DNA from 2 places in the Sphingomonas sp. GW821-FHT03E12 genome. Region 2 is predicted to be linked to the other one. Evidence: riboswitches for the same ligand, from Rfam matches in the RefSeq annotation. Region 2 holds a riboswitch; the other holds the start of a gene.
What was found. Region 2 has a riboswitch for cobalamin ahead of metE (5-methyltetrahydropteroyltriglutamate--homocysteine S-methyltransferase). Riboswitches for the same ligand answer to the same signal wherever they lie in the genome.
Positions count from the first base shown of each region.

Region 1: another riboswitch for cobalamin. It lies ahead of AC07TU_RS16570 (TonB-dependent receptor plug domain-containing protein); the one in region 2 lies ahead of metE (5-methyltetrahydropteroyltriglutamate--homocysteine S-methyltransferase).

Region 1 covers NZ_JBWKUF010000004.1:687,989-692,400, reverse strand. The annotation lists gene AC07TU_RS16580 (sensor histidine kinase) at 1-686, shown strand, start outside; gene AC07TU_RS16575 (sigma-54-dependent transcriptional regulator) at 679-2,019, shown strand; cobalamin riboswitch at 2,087-2,306, shown strand; gene AC07TU_RS16570 (TonB-dependent receptor plug domain-containing protein) at 2,488-4,353, shown strand; gene cobO (cob(I)yrinic acid a,c-diamide adenosyltransferase) at 4,410-4,412, shown strand, end outside.
Region 2 covers NZ_JBWKUF010000002.1:237,706-242,117, forward strand. The annotation lists gene AC07TU_RS06590 (acyl-CoA thioesterase) at 1-153, opposite strand, end outside; gene metE (5-methyltetrahydropteroyltriglutamate--homocysteine S-methyltransferase) at 369-2,669, opposite strand; cobalamin riboswitch at 2,783-3,001, opposite strand; gene AC07TU_RS06600 (VOC family protein) at 3,052-3,468, opposite strand; gene AC07TU_RS06605 (DNA-deoxyinosine glycosylase) at 3,505-4,008, opposite strand; gene AC07TU_RS06610 (Mpo1-like protein) at 4,031-4,357, shown strand; gene AC07TU_RS06615 (hypothetical protein) at 4,354-4,412, opposite strand, start outside.

The DNA.
Region 1 (4,412 bases), on a different contig from region 2:
TGGCGCAGGCGAACCGGCTCGGGTCGCTGGGCCAGATTACCGCAGGCGTCGCGCATGAGATCAATCAGCCTGTCGCCGCGATCCGCAGTTTCGCCGAGAATGCGCAGGGCTTCCTCGCCCGCGGCGATGGGGGCCGGGCAGACGAGAATCTGGGGCGGATCGTCGACCTGACCCAACGCATCGGCACGATCACCGCCGAACTGCGCAACTTCGCGCGGCGGCGCACGCCCGAAACCGGTGCCGTCGATGTCGACACGGTGATCGAATCGACCCTGTTGCTGATCGGCGACCGGGTGCGTGCACAGGGCGTCGTCCTTGAACGCACCGGCCCCGCAGCGTTGCGCGTCACCGCCGATCGGGTGCGGCTCGAACAGATCCTCATCAACCTGATCCAGAACGCGCTCGACGCGCTCGCGGGGCAAGAAAGGCCGGTCATCCGCATCACCACGGCGCGTGAGGATATGCGGATCGCGATCGAGGTCGCCGACAATGGTTCCGGCGTCGCGCCGGAGCTTGCCGATCAGCTGTTCATGCCCTTCGTCACCGGCCGCGCCGAAGGTCTCGGTCTTGGCCTGCCGATCGCGCGCAATATCGCACGCGAGTTCGGCGGCGAGCTGAGTCTGACCGGCTCTTCGCTGGGTGGCGCGGCCTTCCGTCTCGAACTGCCGGAGGGCGCGCATGGCTGAGCCGCTCATTCTCTTCGTCGATGACGACGCGGCCCTGCGTGAGGCGAATGTGCAGACGCTGGAGCTGGCCGGACTCGCCGTCCAGCCCTTCGCCAGCGCGCAGGCCGCACTCGGCGCGATCAACCCGGACTTCGCAGGCGCCGTGATCACTGACATCCGCATGCCCGGCATGGACGGCCTGCAATTCTTCGAGCGTATCCGCGCGATCGATCCGGAGATACCGGTGATCCTGATCACGGGGCATGGGGACGTGCCGATGGCGGTGCGCGCGTTGCAGGACGGCGCGTTCGATTTCCTCGCCAAGCCTTTTGCCGCCGGGCACCTCGCCGCCTCCGCAAGCAAGGCGCTGACGGCGCGCGCGCTGGTGCTCGACAATCGCCGGCTGCGCGCGGACACGGCAGCGCGGACCGAAAGCCCGCTGATCGGCGACAGCCCGGCGATGGTCCGGCTGCGCGAAACGATCGCTCAGGTCGCGCGCGCCGATATCGATGTGCTGATCGAGGGCGAGACCGGGACCGGCAAGGAACTGGTCGCGGCGATGCTCCACCGCGGCTCGCCGCGCAGCGCCCGCCCGTTCGTCGCGGTCAACTGCGCCGCGCTGCCCGAGGCGCATGCCGAGGTCGAGCTGCTCGGTCACGCCGCCGATGCGGTGCCGGGCGCCCGCTTCGCGCGCACCGGGCGGATCGAAGCGTCGGACAAAGGAACGCTGTTCCTGGACGATATCGACGGCATGCCGCTTGCCGTGCAATCGCGCCTGCTCCGCGTGATCGAGGAACGCGAGGTGCTTCCACTCGGCGAGGAGCGCCCCATCCCGCTCGACCTGCGCGTGATCGCATCGGTCAAGCCAGGACTGGAGGTGCTGATCGAGCGAGGCGAATTCCGCCGCGACCTCTATTTCCGCCTCAACGTCGTGCGGCTGTCGCTGCCGCCGCTGCGCGAGCGCCGCGCGGACATCCCGTTGCTGTTCGCCGCCTTCGTGCAGGAGGCGACCGCGCAGGCGGGGCGCAGCGATTTCCGGATCACCGACACGATCCGCCGCCATCTGATCGGCCATGACTGGCCGGGCAATGTCCGCGAATTGCGCAATTTCGCGTTCAGCGCGGTGCTTGGCCTGACCGAGCAGAGCGTGTGGGAGAGCGACGCACAGGAAGGGCTGGTCCAGCGTGTCCGCAGCTATGAGGAGATGCTGTTGCGCGAGGCGCTGCAGGCCGCGAACGGACGGGTCGACCGCGCACTCCAGCTGCTCCAGCTCCCGCGCAAGACGCTGTACGACAAGATGAAGCGCGCAGGGATCACCCCTGCCGACTTCCGGCTGCCCAAACGCGGCCGTTGAAACTCCCCGTTGGCTTTCGCTGCGATTGCGCGTAGGGGCGCCCGCGGACGCCGGGAGAAATCCGGTCGTCCGATTGATCGCGCCGGTGCCCCGCGAGGGGCTTCAATGGGAATGCGGTGCGGATGGGCGACCATCCAAATCCGCGGCTGTCCCTGCAACTGTAAGCGGTGAGCGAGATGCGCTGGCTCCCCATTCGAGGGGGCAGCCACTGGACTTGAGGTCCGGGAAGGCCGTGCATCGAGCGATGACCCGCGAGCCAGGAGACCTGCCGGTGTGGGTCGCTCTTGCCATGGTCCAGGGAATGACCAGGGCACGGTTTCTCTCCGTCTGAGCGACGAACCATGCGGCCGGGGCCGCACGGTCACGCTTGTGCGGGTGCCTCCAGCGTCCGCCCGCACGCGCGTGCCGGCCGTTCGTTGACACGGCAGGCCCCGCCTTTTCAGTTGCTCGACGCGGGGGGACTATAAAGTGAATTACCGCTATCTCACCCTTCTGCTTGCCAGCGCCGCTACCCCGGCGTTCGCGCAGGACCAGGCGCCCGCCGGCGACGACGAAGTCATCGTCAGCGCCAGCCGCGTGCCGCTCAATGCGCGCGAAATCGGCAGCGCCGTCACCGTCATCACCGCCGAGGACCTGCAGCGCGACCAGATCACCTTCGTGAAGGACGTCTTCCAGGATCTGGCCGGCGTTCAGATCAGCTCCGACCGCCCCGGCGACACCACGAGCGTCAGCATCCGCGGATCGGACAATGATCAGGTGCTGTTCCTGATCGACGGCATCGAACTGGGCGACCCCAGCTCGACCAGCACCCAGTATCAGTCGGATCACCTCACCACCGCGGATATCGCGCGGATCGAGGTGCTGCGCGGCAACCAGAGCTCGCTCTACGGTTCCGACGCGATCGGCGGCGTGGTCAACATCATCACCAAGCGCGCCAAGGACGACGGCTTGCTGTTCAATGCGCAGGGCGAATACGGGTCGCACGACACGCTCAACGGCGCGGCGTCGATCATCGGCAAGAAGGGCGTGGTCGATTTCCGCCTGACCGCCAGCGGCTACAAGCATGAAGGCCCCTCGCTCGCCGACCCGGCGACCGGCACTTCGGTCGAGGAAGACGAATATTGGCGCTACGGCTTCAGCGGCCGCGTCGGCGTGGCGGCGACGTCGAATATCGAGCTGCAGCTGATCGGCTTCTGGCAGGATTCGCACTCCGATCTGGACGGTACCAATGCCGACAGCACCGACACAGTGCGCAAGAAGGAATGGGCCTATGCGGGCCAGGCGAGCTACCGCAGCGATGACAGCGCGCTTCGCGCGAGCGCGACGGCGAGCCGCTACGTCGCCCAGCGCCGTTACTTCGGCACCTGGTACCGTCCCGACGGCGACTTCTTCGAGGGCACCAAGGACGTGCTCGCGGTCAACGCTAGCTACGACAAGGGCGGCGTGTTCGGCATCGCGGTCGGCGGTAATTACGAGGAGGAATATACCGATCAGGTGACCGCCTTCTCGGGGGTGTTCGACGCCAAGATCACGACCAAGTCGGCCTATGCCGAACTGGCGCTGCGTCCGGCGCGCGGGCTGACCATCACCGGCGCGGCGCGCATCGACGACAATAGCCGCTTCGGCAGCTTCGACACCTATCGCGTCACCGGCGCTTATGTCCTCGAGAACCTGATCGGCAGCGGCAACGTCAAGCTGCGTGCGAGCTATGGCTCGGGCGCCAAGGCACCGGGGCTCTACCAGCTGTTCGACCCGACCTATGGCTATGCCGGCCTCAAGGTCGAGACCAGCGAGGGTGGCGATGTCGGTGTCGATTTCGACTTCGGTTCCGCGTTCAGCGCGCAGGTCTCGTACTTCTTTGCGAAGACCCGCAACGAGATCGCGTTCGATTGCACCGCCCCCACCCCTGGCTGCTATGTGAACTTCGGGCGGACGCGCAAGTCCGGCGTCGAGGTCGCATTCGACCTGCGTCCGGCGGACTGGATCGCGTTCCGCCAGAGCCTGACCTATCTCAACGCCGAGCAGCGCGCGAATGGCGTGTGGAGCGACCTGCGCCGCCCCGAATTCTCGGGCAGCACGTCGCTCACGCTCACCCCGGTCGAGCGGTTCTCGGTCACCGCGCGCCTGCGTCACCGCGACCGCAACGCGTCGAGCAGCTTTTCGCCCGCGACCAAGGGCTACGAAGTCGTCGACCTGCTCGCTTCCTATGGGATCACCGACAATGTCGAGGTCTATGGCCGCGTCGTGAACCTGTTCGATCGGCAGTATCAGATGAGCTATGGCAAGAACGCCCTGGGCCGCAGCGCCTATGGCGGCATCCGCCTGAAGTTCTGACCCGTTCGGGGAGGCGGCGCGATCCGCCTCCCCTTACTCATTCACGGAGAGATGCGATG
Region 2 (4,412 bases):
GAAGGGTGCGCGGCCATGGAGGCTGGCCGCGAGGAACGCGACCTTGTCCATATGCGCGAGCGCCACCCCGCCGAAGAGCGTGCCATGGTGATTGGTGTCGCCCGGGAAGACCATGTCGATCAGGCGGACGATGGGGGTGTCGGTCGGGGGCATTTGGGGTTCCGTCAATCTTCCCTCGCCCCTTCAGGGGAGAGGGATGCGCAGACTTAGGTCTTGCGGAGCAAGGCCTTAGTCGGAGCTGGGTGAGGGGTGTGCGGAGCGAAGCTCCGCGCGGCCGCTGTGCAGCCGCTTACCCCTCACCAACCTGCGCTAGGCGCTGAAGCGCCAAGCTCCGGTATCCTCTCCCCCGAGGGGAGAGGACATTCGCCTTACGCCGCCACCGTCACTTCGGCACGCAGGGTACGGGCGGCGGCGACCATCGCGTCGATCGCCGGACGGACCTCTTCCCATTTGCGGGTCTTGAGGCCGCAATCGGGGTTCACCCAGAGCTGCGCGGGCTTGAGGTGCGCCTGAGCGAGCCGCATCAGCGCGACCATCTCTTCCTCGCCCGGTACGCGCGGGGCGTGGATGTCATAGACGCCCGGCCCGATCGCGGCGGGATAGTCATAGGCGGCGAAGCCCTCGAGCAATTCCATCTGCGAGCGCGCGGTCTCGATCGAGATCACATCGGTGTCCATCGCGCCGATCGAGGGCAGGATGTCGTTGAACTCCGAATAGCACATATGGGTGTGGATCTGGGTCGCGTCGGCAACTCCGGCGGCGGACAGGCGGAAGCAATCGACCGACCAGTCGAGATAATGCTGCCAGTCCTTGCGGCGCAGCGGCAGGCCTTCGCGCAGCGCCGCCTCGTCGATCTGGATCGCCTGGCAGCCCGCCGCCTCCAGATCCTGCACCTCGTCGCGGATCGCGAGCGCGATCTGGCGGCACGAGGCTTCGCGCGTCTGGTCGTCGCGGACGAAGCTCCAGTTGAGGATCGTCACCGGGCCGGTGAGCATGCCCTTGACCGGCTTGTCGGTGACGCTCTGCGCATAGCGCCACCATTCGACGGTCATCGGGTTTGGGCGCGAGACGTCGCCATAGAGGACCGGCGGACGGACGCAGCGCGAGCCGTAGCTCTGGACCCAGCCATTCACCGTGAAGGCGAAACCGGCGAGCTGCTCGCCGAAATACTGGACCATGTCGTTCCGCTCGAACTCGCCATGGACGAGCATGTCGATCCCGGCTTCCTCCTGCCAGCGGATCGCGCTCAGCGTCTCGGCGCGCAGGAACGCCTCATACGCCGCGGCGTCGAGATTGCCGCGATTATACTCGGCGCGGGCGCGGCGGACCTCGGCGGTCTGCGGGAAGGAGCCGATCGTGGTGGTCGGGAAGAGCGGGAGGTTCAGCACCTCCGCCTGCGCGGCGATGCGCGCCGGATGGGCGGAGCGGCGCTCGCGCATGTCGGGCGTGATCGCGGCGATGCGCGCGGCGACGGCGGTGTCGTGGATGCGCGGCGAGGTGCGGCGGTTGGCGGCGGCCTGTGATGACGCTTCCAGCTCCCCGGCGACGGCAGCGCGGCCCTCGTTGAGCGCGCGCTTGAGGATCGCCAGTTCCTCGACCTTCTGCACGGCGAAGGCGAGCCACTGCTTGACCTCGTCGTCGAGCTTGGTTTCCAGCCGGAGGTCCACGGGGACGTGGAGCAGCGAGCAGGACGGCGCGAGGATCAGGTCGCGCTCGGCCGCGAGTGGCCCGATCCGGTCGAGCAGCGCCGCGAGGTCGGCGCGCCAGATGTTGCGGCCGTCGATCACGCCGAGAGACAAAGCGAGCGTCTTCGGTGCGGCCTTGAGCACGGGCGCGAGCTGCTCGGGCGCGCGGACCAGATCGATGTGCAGGCCCGCGACCGGCAGCGCGGCGGCGAGGGTGAGATTGTCGCCGAGCCCGCCGAAATAGGTGGTCAGCATGATCTGCGGCGTCGCGCGCGCGAGCCGGGCATAGGCGCGGGTGAAGGCGCGGCGCTGCTGTTCGGTCAGGTCGGTGACGAGGATCGGCTCGTCGATCTGCACCCACTCCGCGCCGGCATGGGCGAGGTGGCCGAGGATCACGCCGTAAAGGCCGAGCAGCTCGTCGAGATAGTCGAAGGGATCGACGCCGCTGGCCTTGACCAGGCTGAGCCAGGTGACCGGGCCGAGCAGGACCGGGCGGGTCTCATAGCCCTGCGCCTTCGCCTCGCGATATTCCTCGACGATCTTGAGGCGGCCGAGCGCCAGCTTCTGGCCGGCGGTCAGTTCCGGGACGATATAATGGTAGTTGGTGTCGAACCATTTGGTCATCTCGCACGCGGTGAGGCTGTGCGAATGGGCGCAGCCTTCGTGGCTGCCGGTCGTGCCGCGGGCCATGGCGAAATAGGTGGCGAGCGTCGCCTCGCCATCCGCCGCACCGTAGCGGGCGGGGATCGCGCCGAGCATCACGCTCAAGTCGAGGACATGGTCGTAGAGCGAGAAATCGTTCGACGGCAGCCAGTCGGCGCCGAGCGCGGTCTGGCGTGCCCAGGCGGCGGTACGCAGGCCCGCTGCGGATTCGAGCAGGGCGGCTTCGCCGGTCTTGCCCGACCAGAAGGATTCGAGAGCGTGCTTCAATTCACGGCGCGGGCCGATGCGCGGAAAGCCGAGTGTGGCGATGGTGACGGTCATTGATCTTCTACCCCGAAGAAGGCGGGGAGAAGCCGGACGCGTGCGGGTCTGCACGGGCGGTAGGGAACCGGCCGCGCATTGCGCATGCGGCCAGACCGGGCACCCCGCCGGTGGACGTTATCGTGTCGCGGGCAGGTCTTCTGGCTCACGGGTCAATGCGGACGGTCTGGCCTTCCCGGGAAGCGAGCCTCCCAGTGACACGTATCGACCGCCGCTCTCCGCTTACAGTTGCGGGGGCAGCGCCGGAATTCAGTCCGAAGACTGGCACCGGCTTCCCATCTTAGCTCCGGCGCGGACAAGCCGGCCGCAGCACCTTCGACCCCATCAGCATCGCGCCGATGGGGCCGAGTGTCAAGCGTGATATAAAGACTTCTTTATATCTTTAATTGTCACTCGGGCCTTTCAGCTCGACGACATTGCCTTCGGGGTCGCGGATATAGATCGAAGGACCTTCGCCCTCGGCGCCGTAGCGCGGCCCTTCCTCAAGGATATCGACGCTATGGGCGGCGAGATGCGCGCCAAGTGCGTCCCGGTCGAACGGTTCGATCGCGAGTGCGAAATGGTCGAGGTTGCGGCCCTCCGCACCGGGCGCTGCGCCGCCTCGCGCGCCGAGCTTGCCGTCGAGCGTGACCAGATCGATCAGCGAGGCGCCCGCACGAAGCTGGTAGAGGCCGAGCTCGGGTTGTTCGCGCTCGTCGGTGCAGCCGAGGACGTCGTGATAGAAGGCCAGCATGCGCGGCAGATCGGCGACGCGCAGCACGATATGGTCGAGTCCGCGCATCGCGAAGGGTTGGGTCATGGCTCTCTCCTGTAGGGCGGCGGGCGCCGCCCGCGCTCAATGACGGAGATGATCGCGCAGTTCCATCCAGGCGGGCAATTTCCGGTCGAAACCGACGGTATGCAGCGGGCTGGACGAGGGGAGGGCGACGGTCGCGTAGCGGGTTGCGCCCAGCTGCTTCAGGCCGTGTTTCAGCGCGGTGCCGCCGTTGAAGGCGATGGTGCGCAGATCGGGCAAGGTCGTCGCAAGTGCGGCGATGTCGTTCGGGGCGATACCGCTGAGCGCCGCGTCGGTGCTGCCGGGCCGGTGCGCGGTGGCGACGACGTCCCACAGCCCGACATGTGCGTCGAGCAGCGCGGCAAGGCGATCGGGATAGGCGAAGGCAGTGAGGTCGCGATCGACCACTGCCGATATCAGCCGCCAGAACTGGTTCTGCGGATGCGCATAATATTGCCCCGCGGCGAGCGACCGGTCGCCTGGCAGGCTGCCGCAGATGAGGACGCGGACTGCGGGATCGACGACGGGCGGGAAGCTGGATTTGCGCGGAGTTGATTGCGTCACGCCATCGTCCTAGCATCCGGTGATGGCGCGCGCGATCACCCGCTATGCCGATTTCTGGCCCTATTATCTTCGCGAGCATGCGAAGGCGGAGACGCGGGCGTTGCACTATGCCGGAACAACGCTGACCTTCGTCGCGCTCGCGGCCGGTCTCTGGCTCAACAGCTGGTGGTTTCTCGCCGTCCCGCTCGCCGGCTACGGCTTTGCCTGGGCAGCGCATTTTGGGGTGGAGAAGAACCGGCCGGCCACCTTCACCTATCCGCTCTGGTCGCTGGTCAGCGACTATCGCATGTTCTTCTTGTGGCTGAGCGGGCGGCTCGGCCCGCATTTGCAGCGGGCCGGGGTCGCTTAGCGCTCCTTCAGCGACCGGCGCATTTCCTTCAACGCACGTTCCGTCGCTTCCTGCG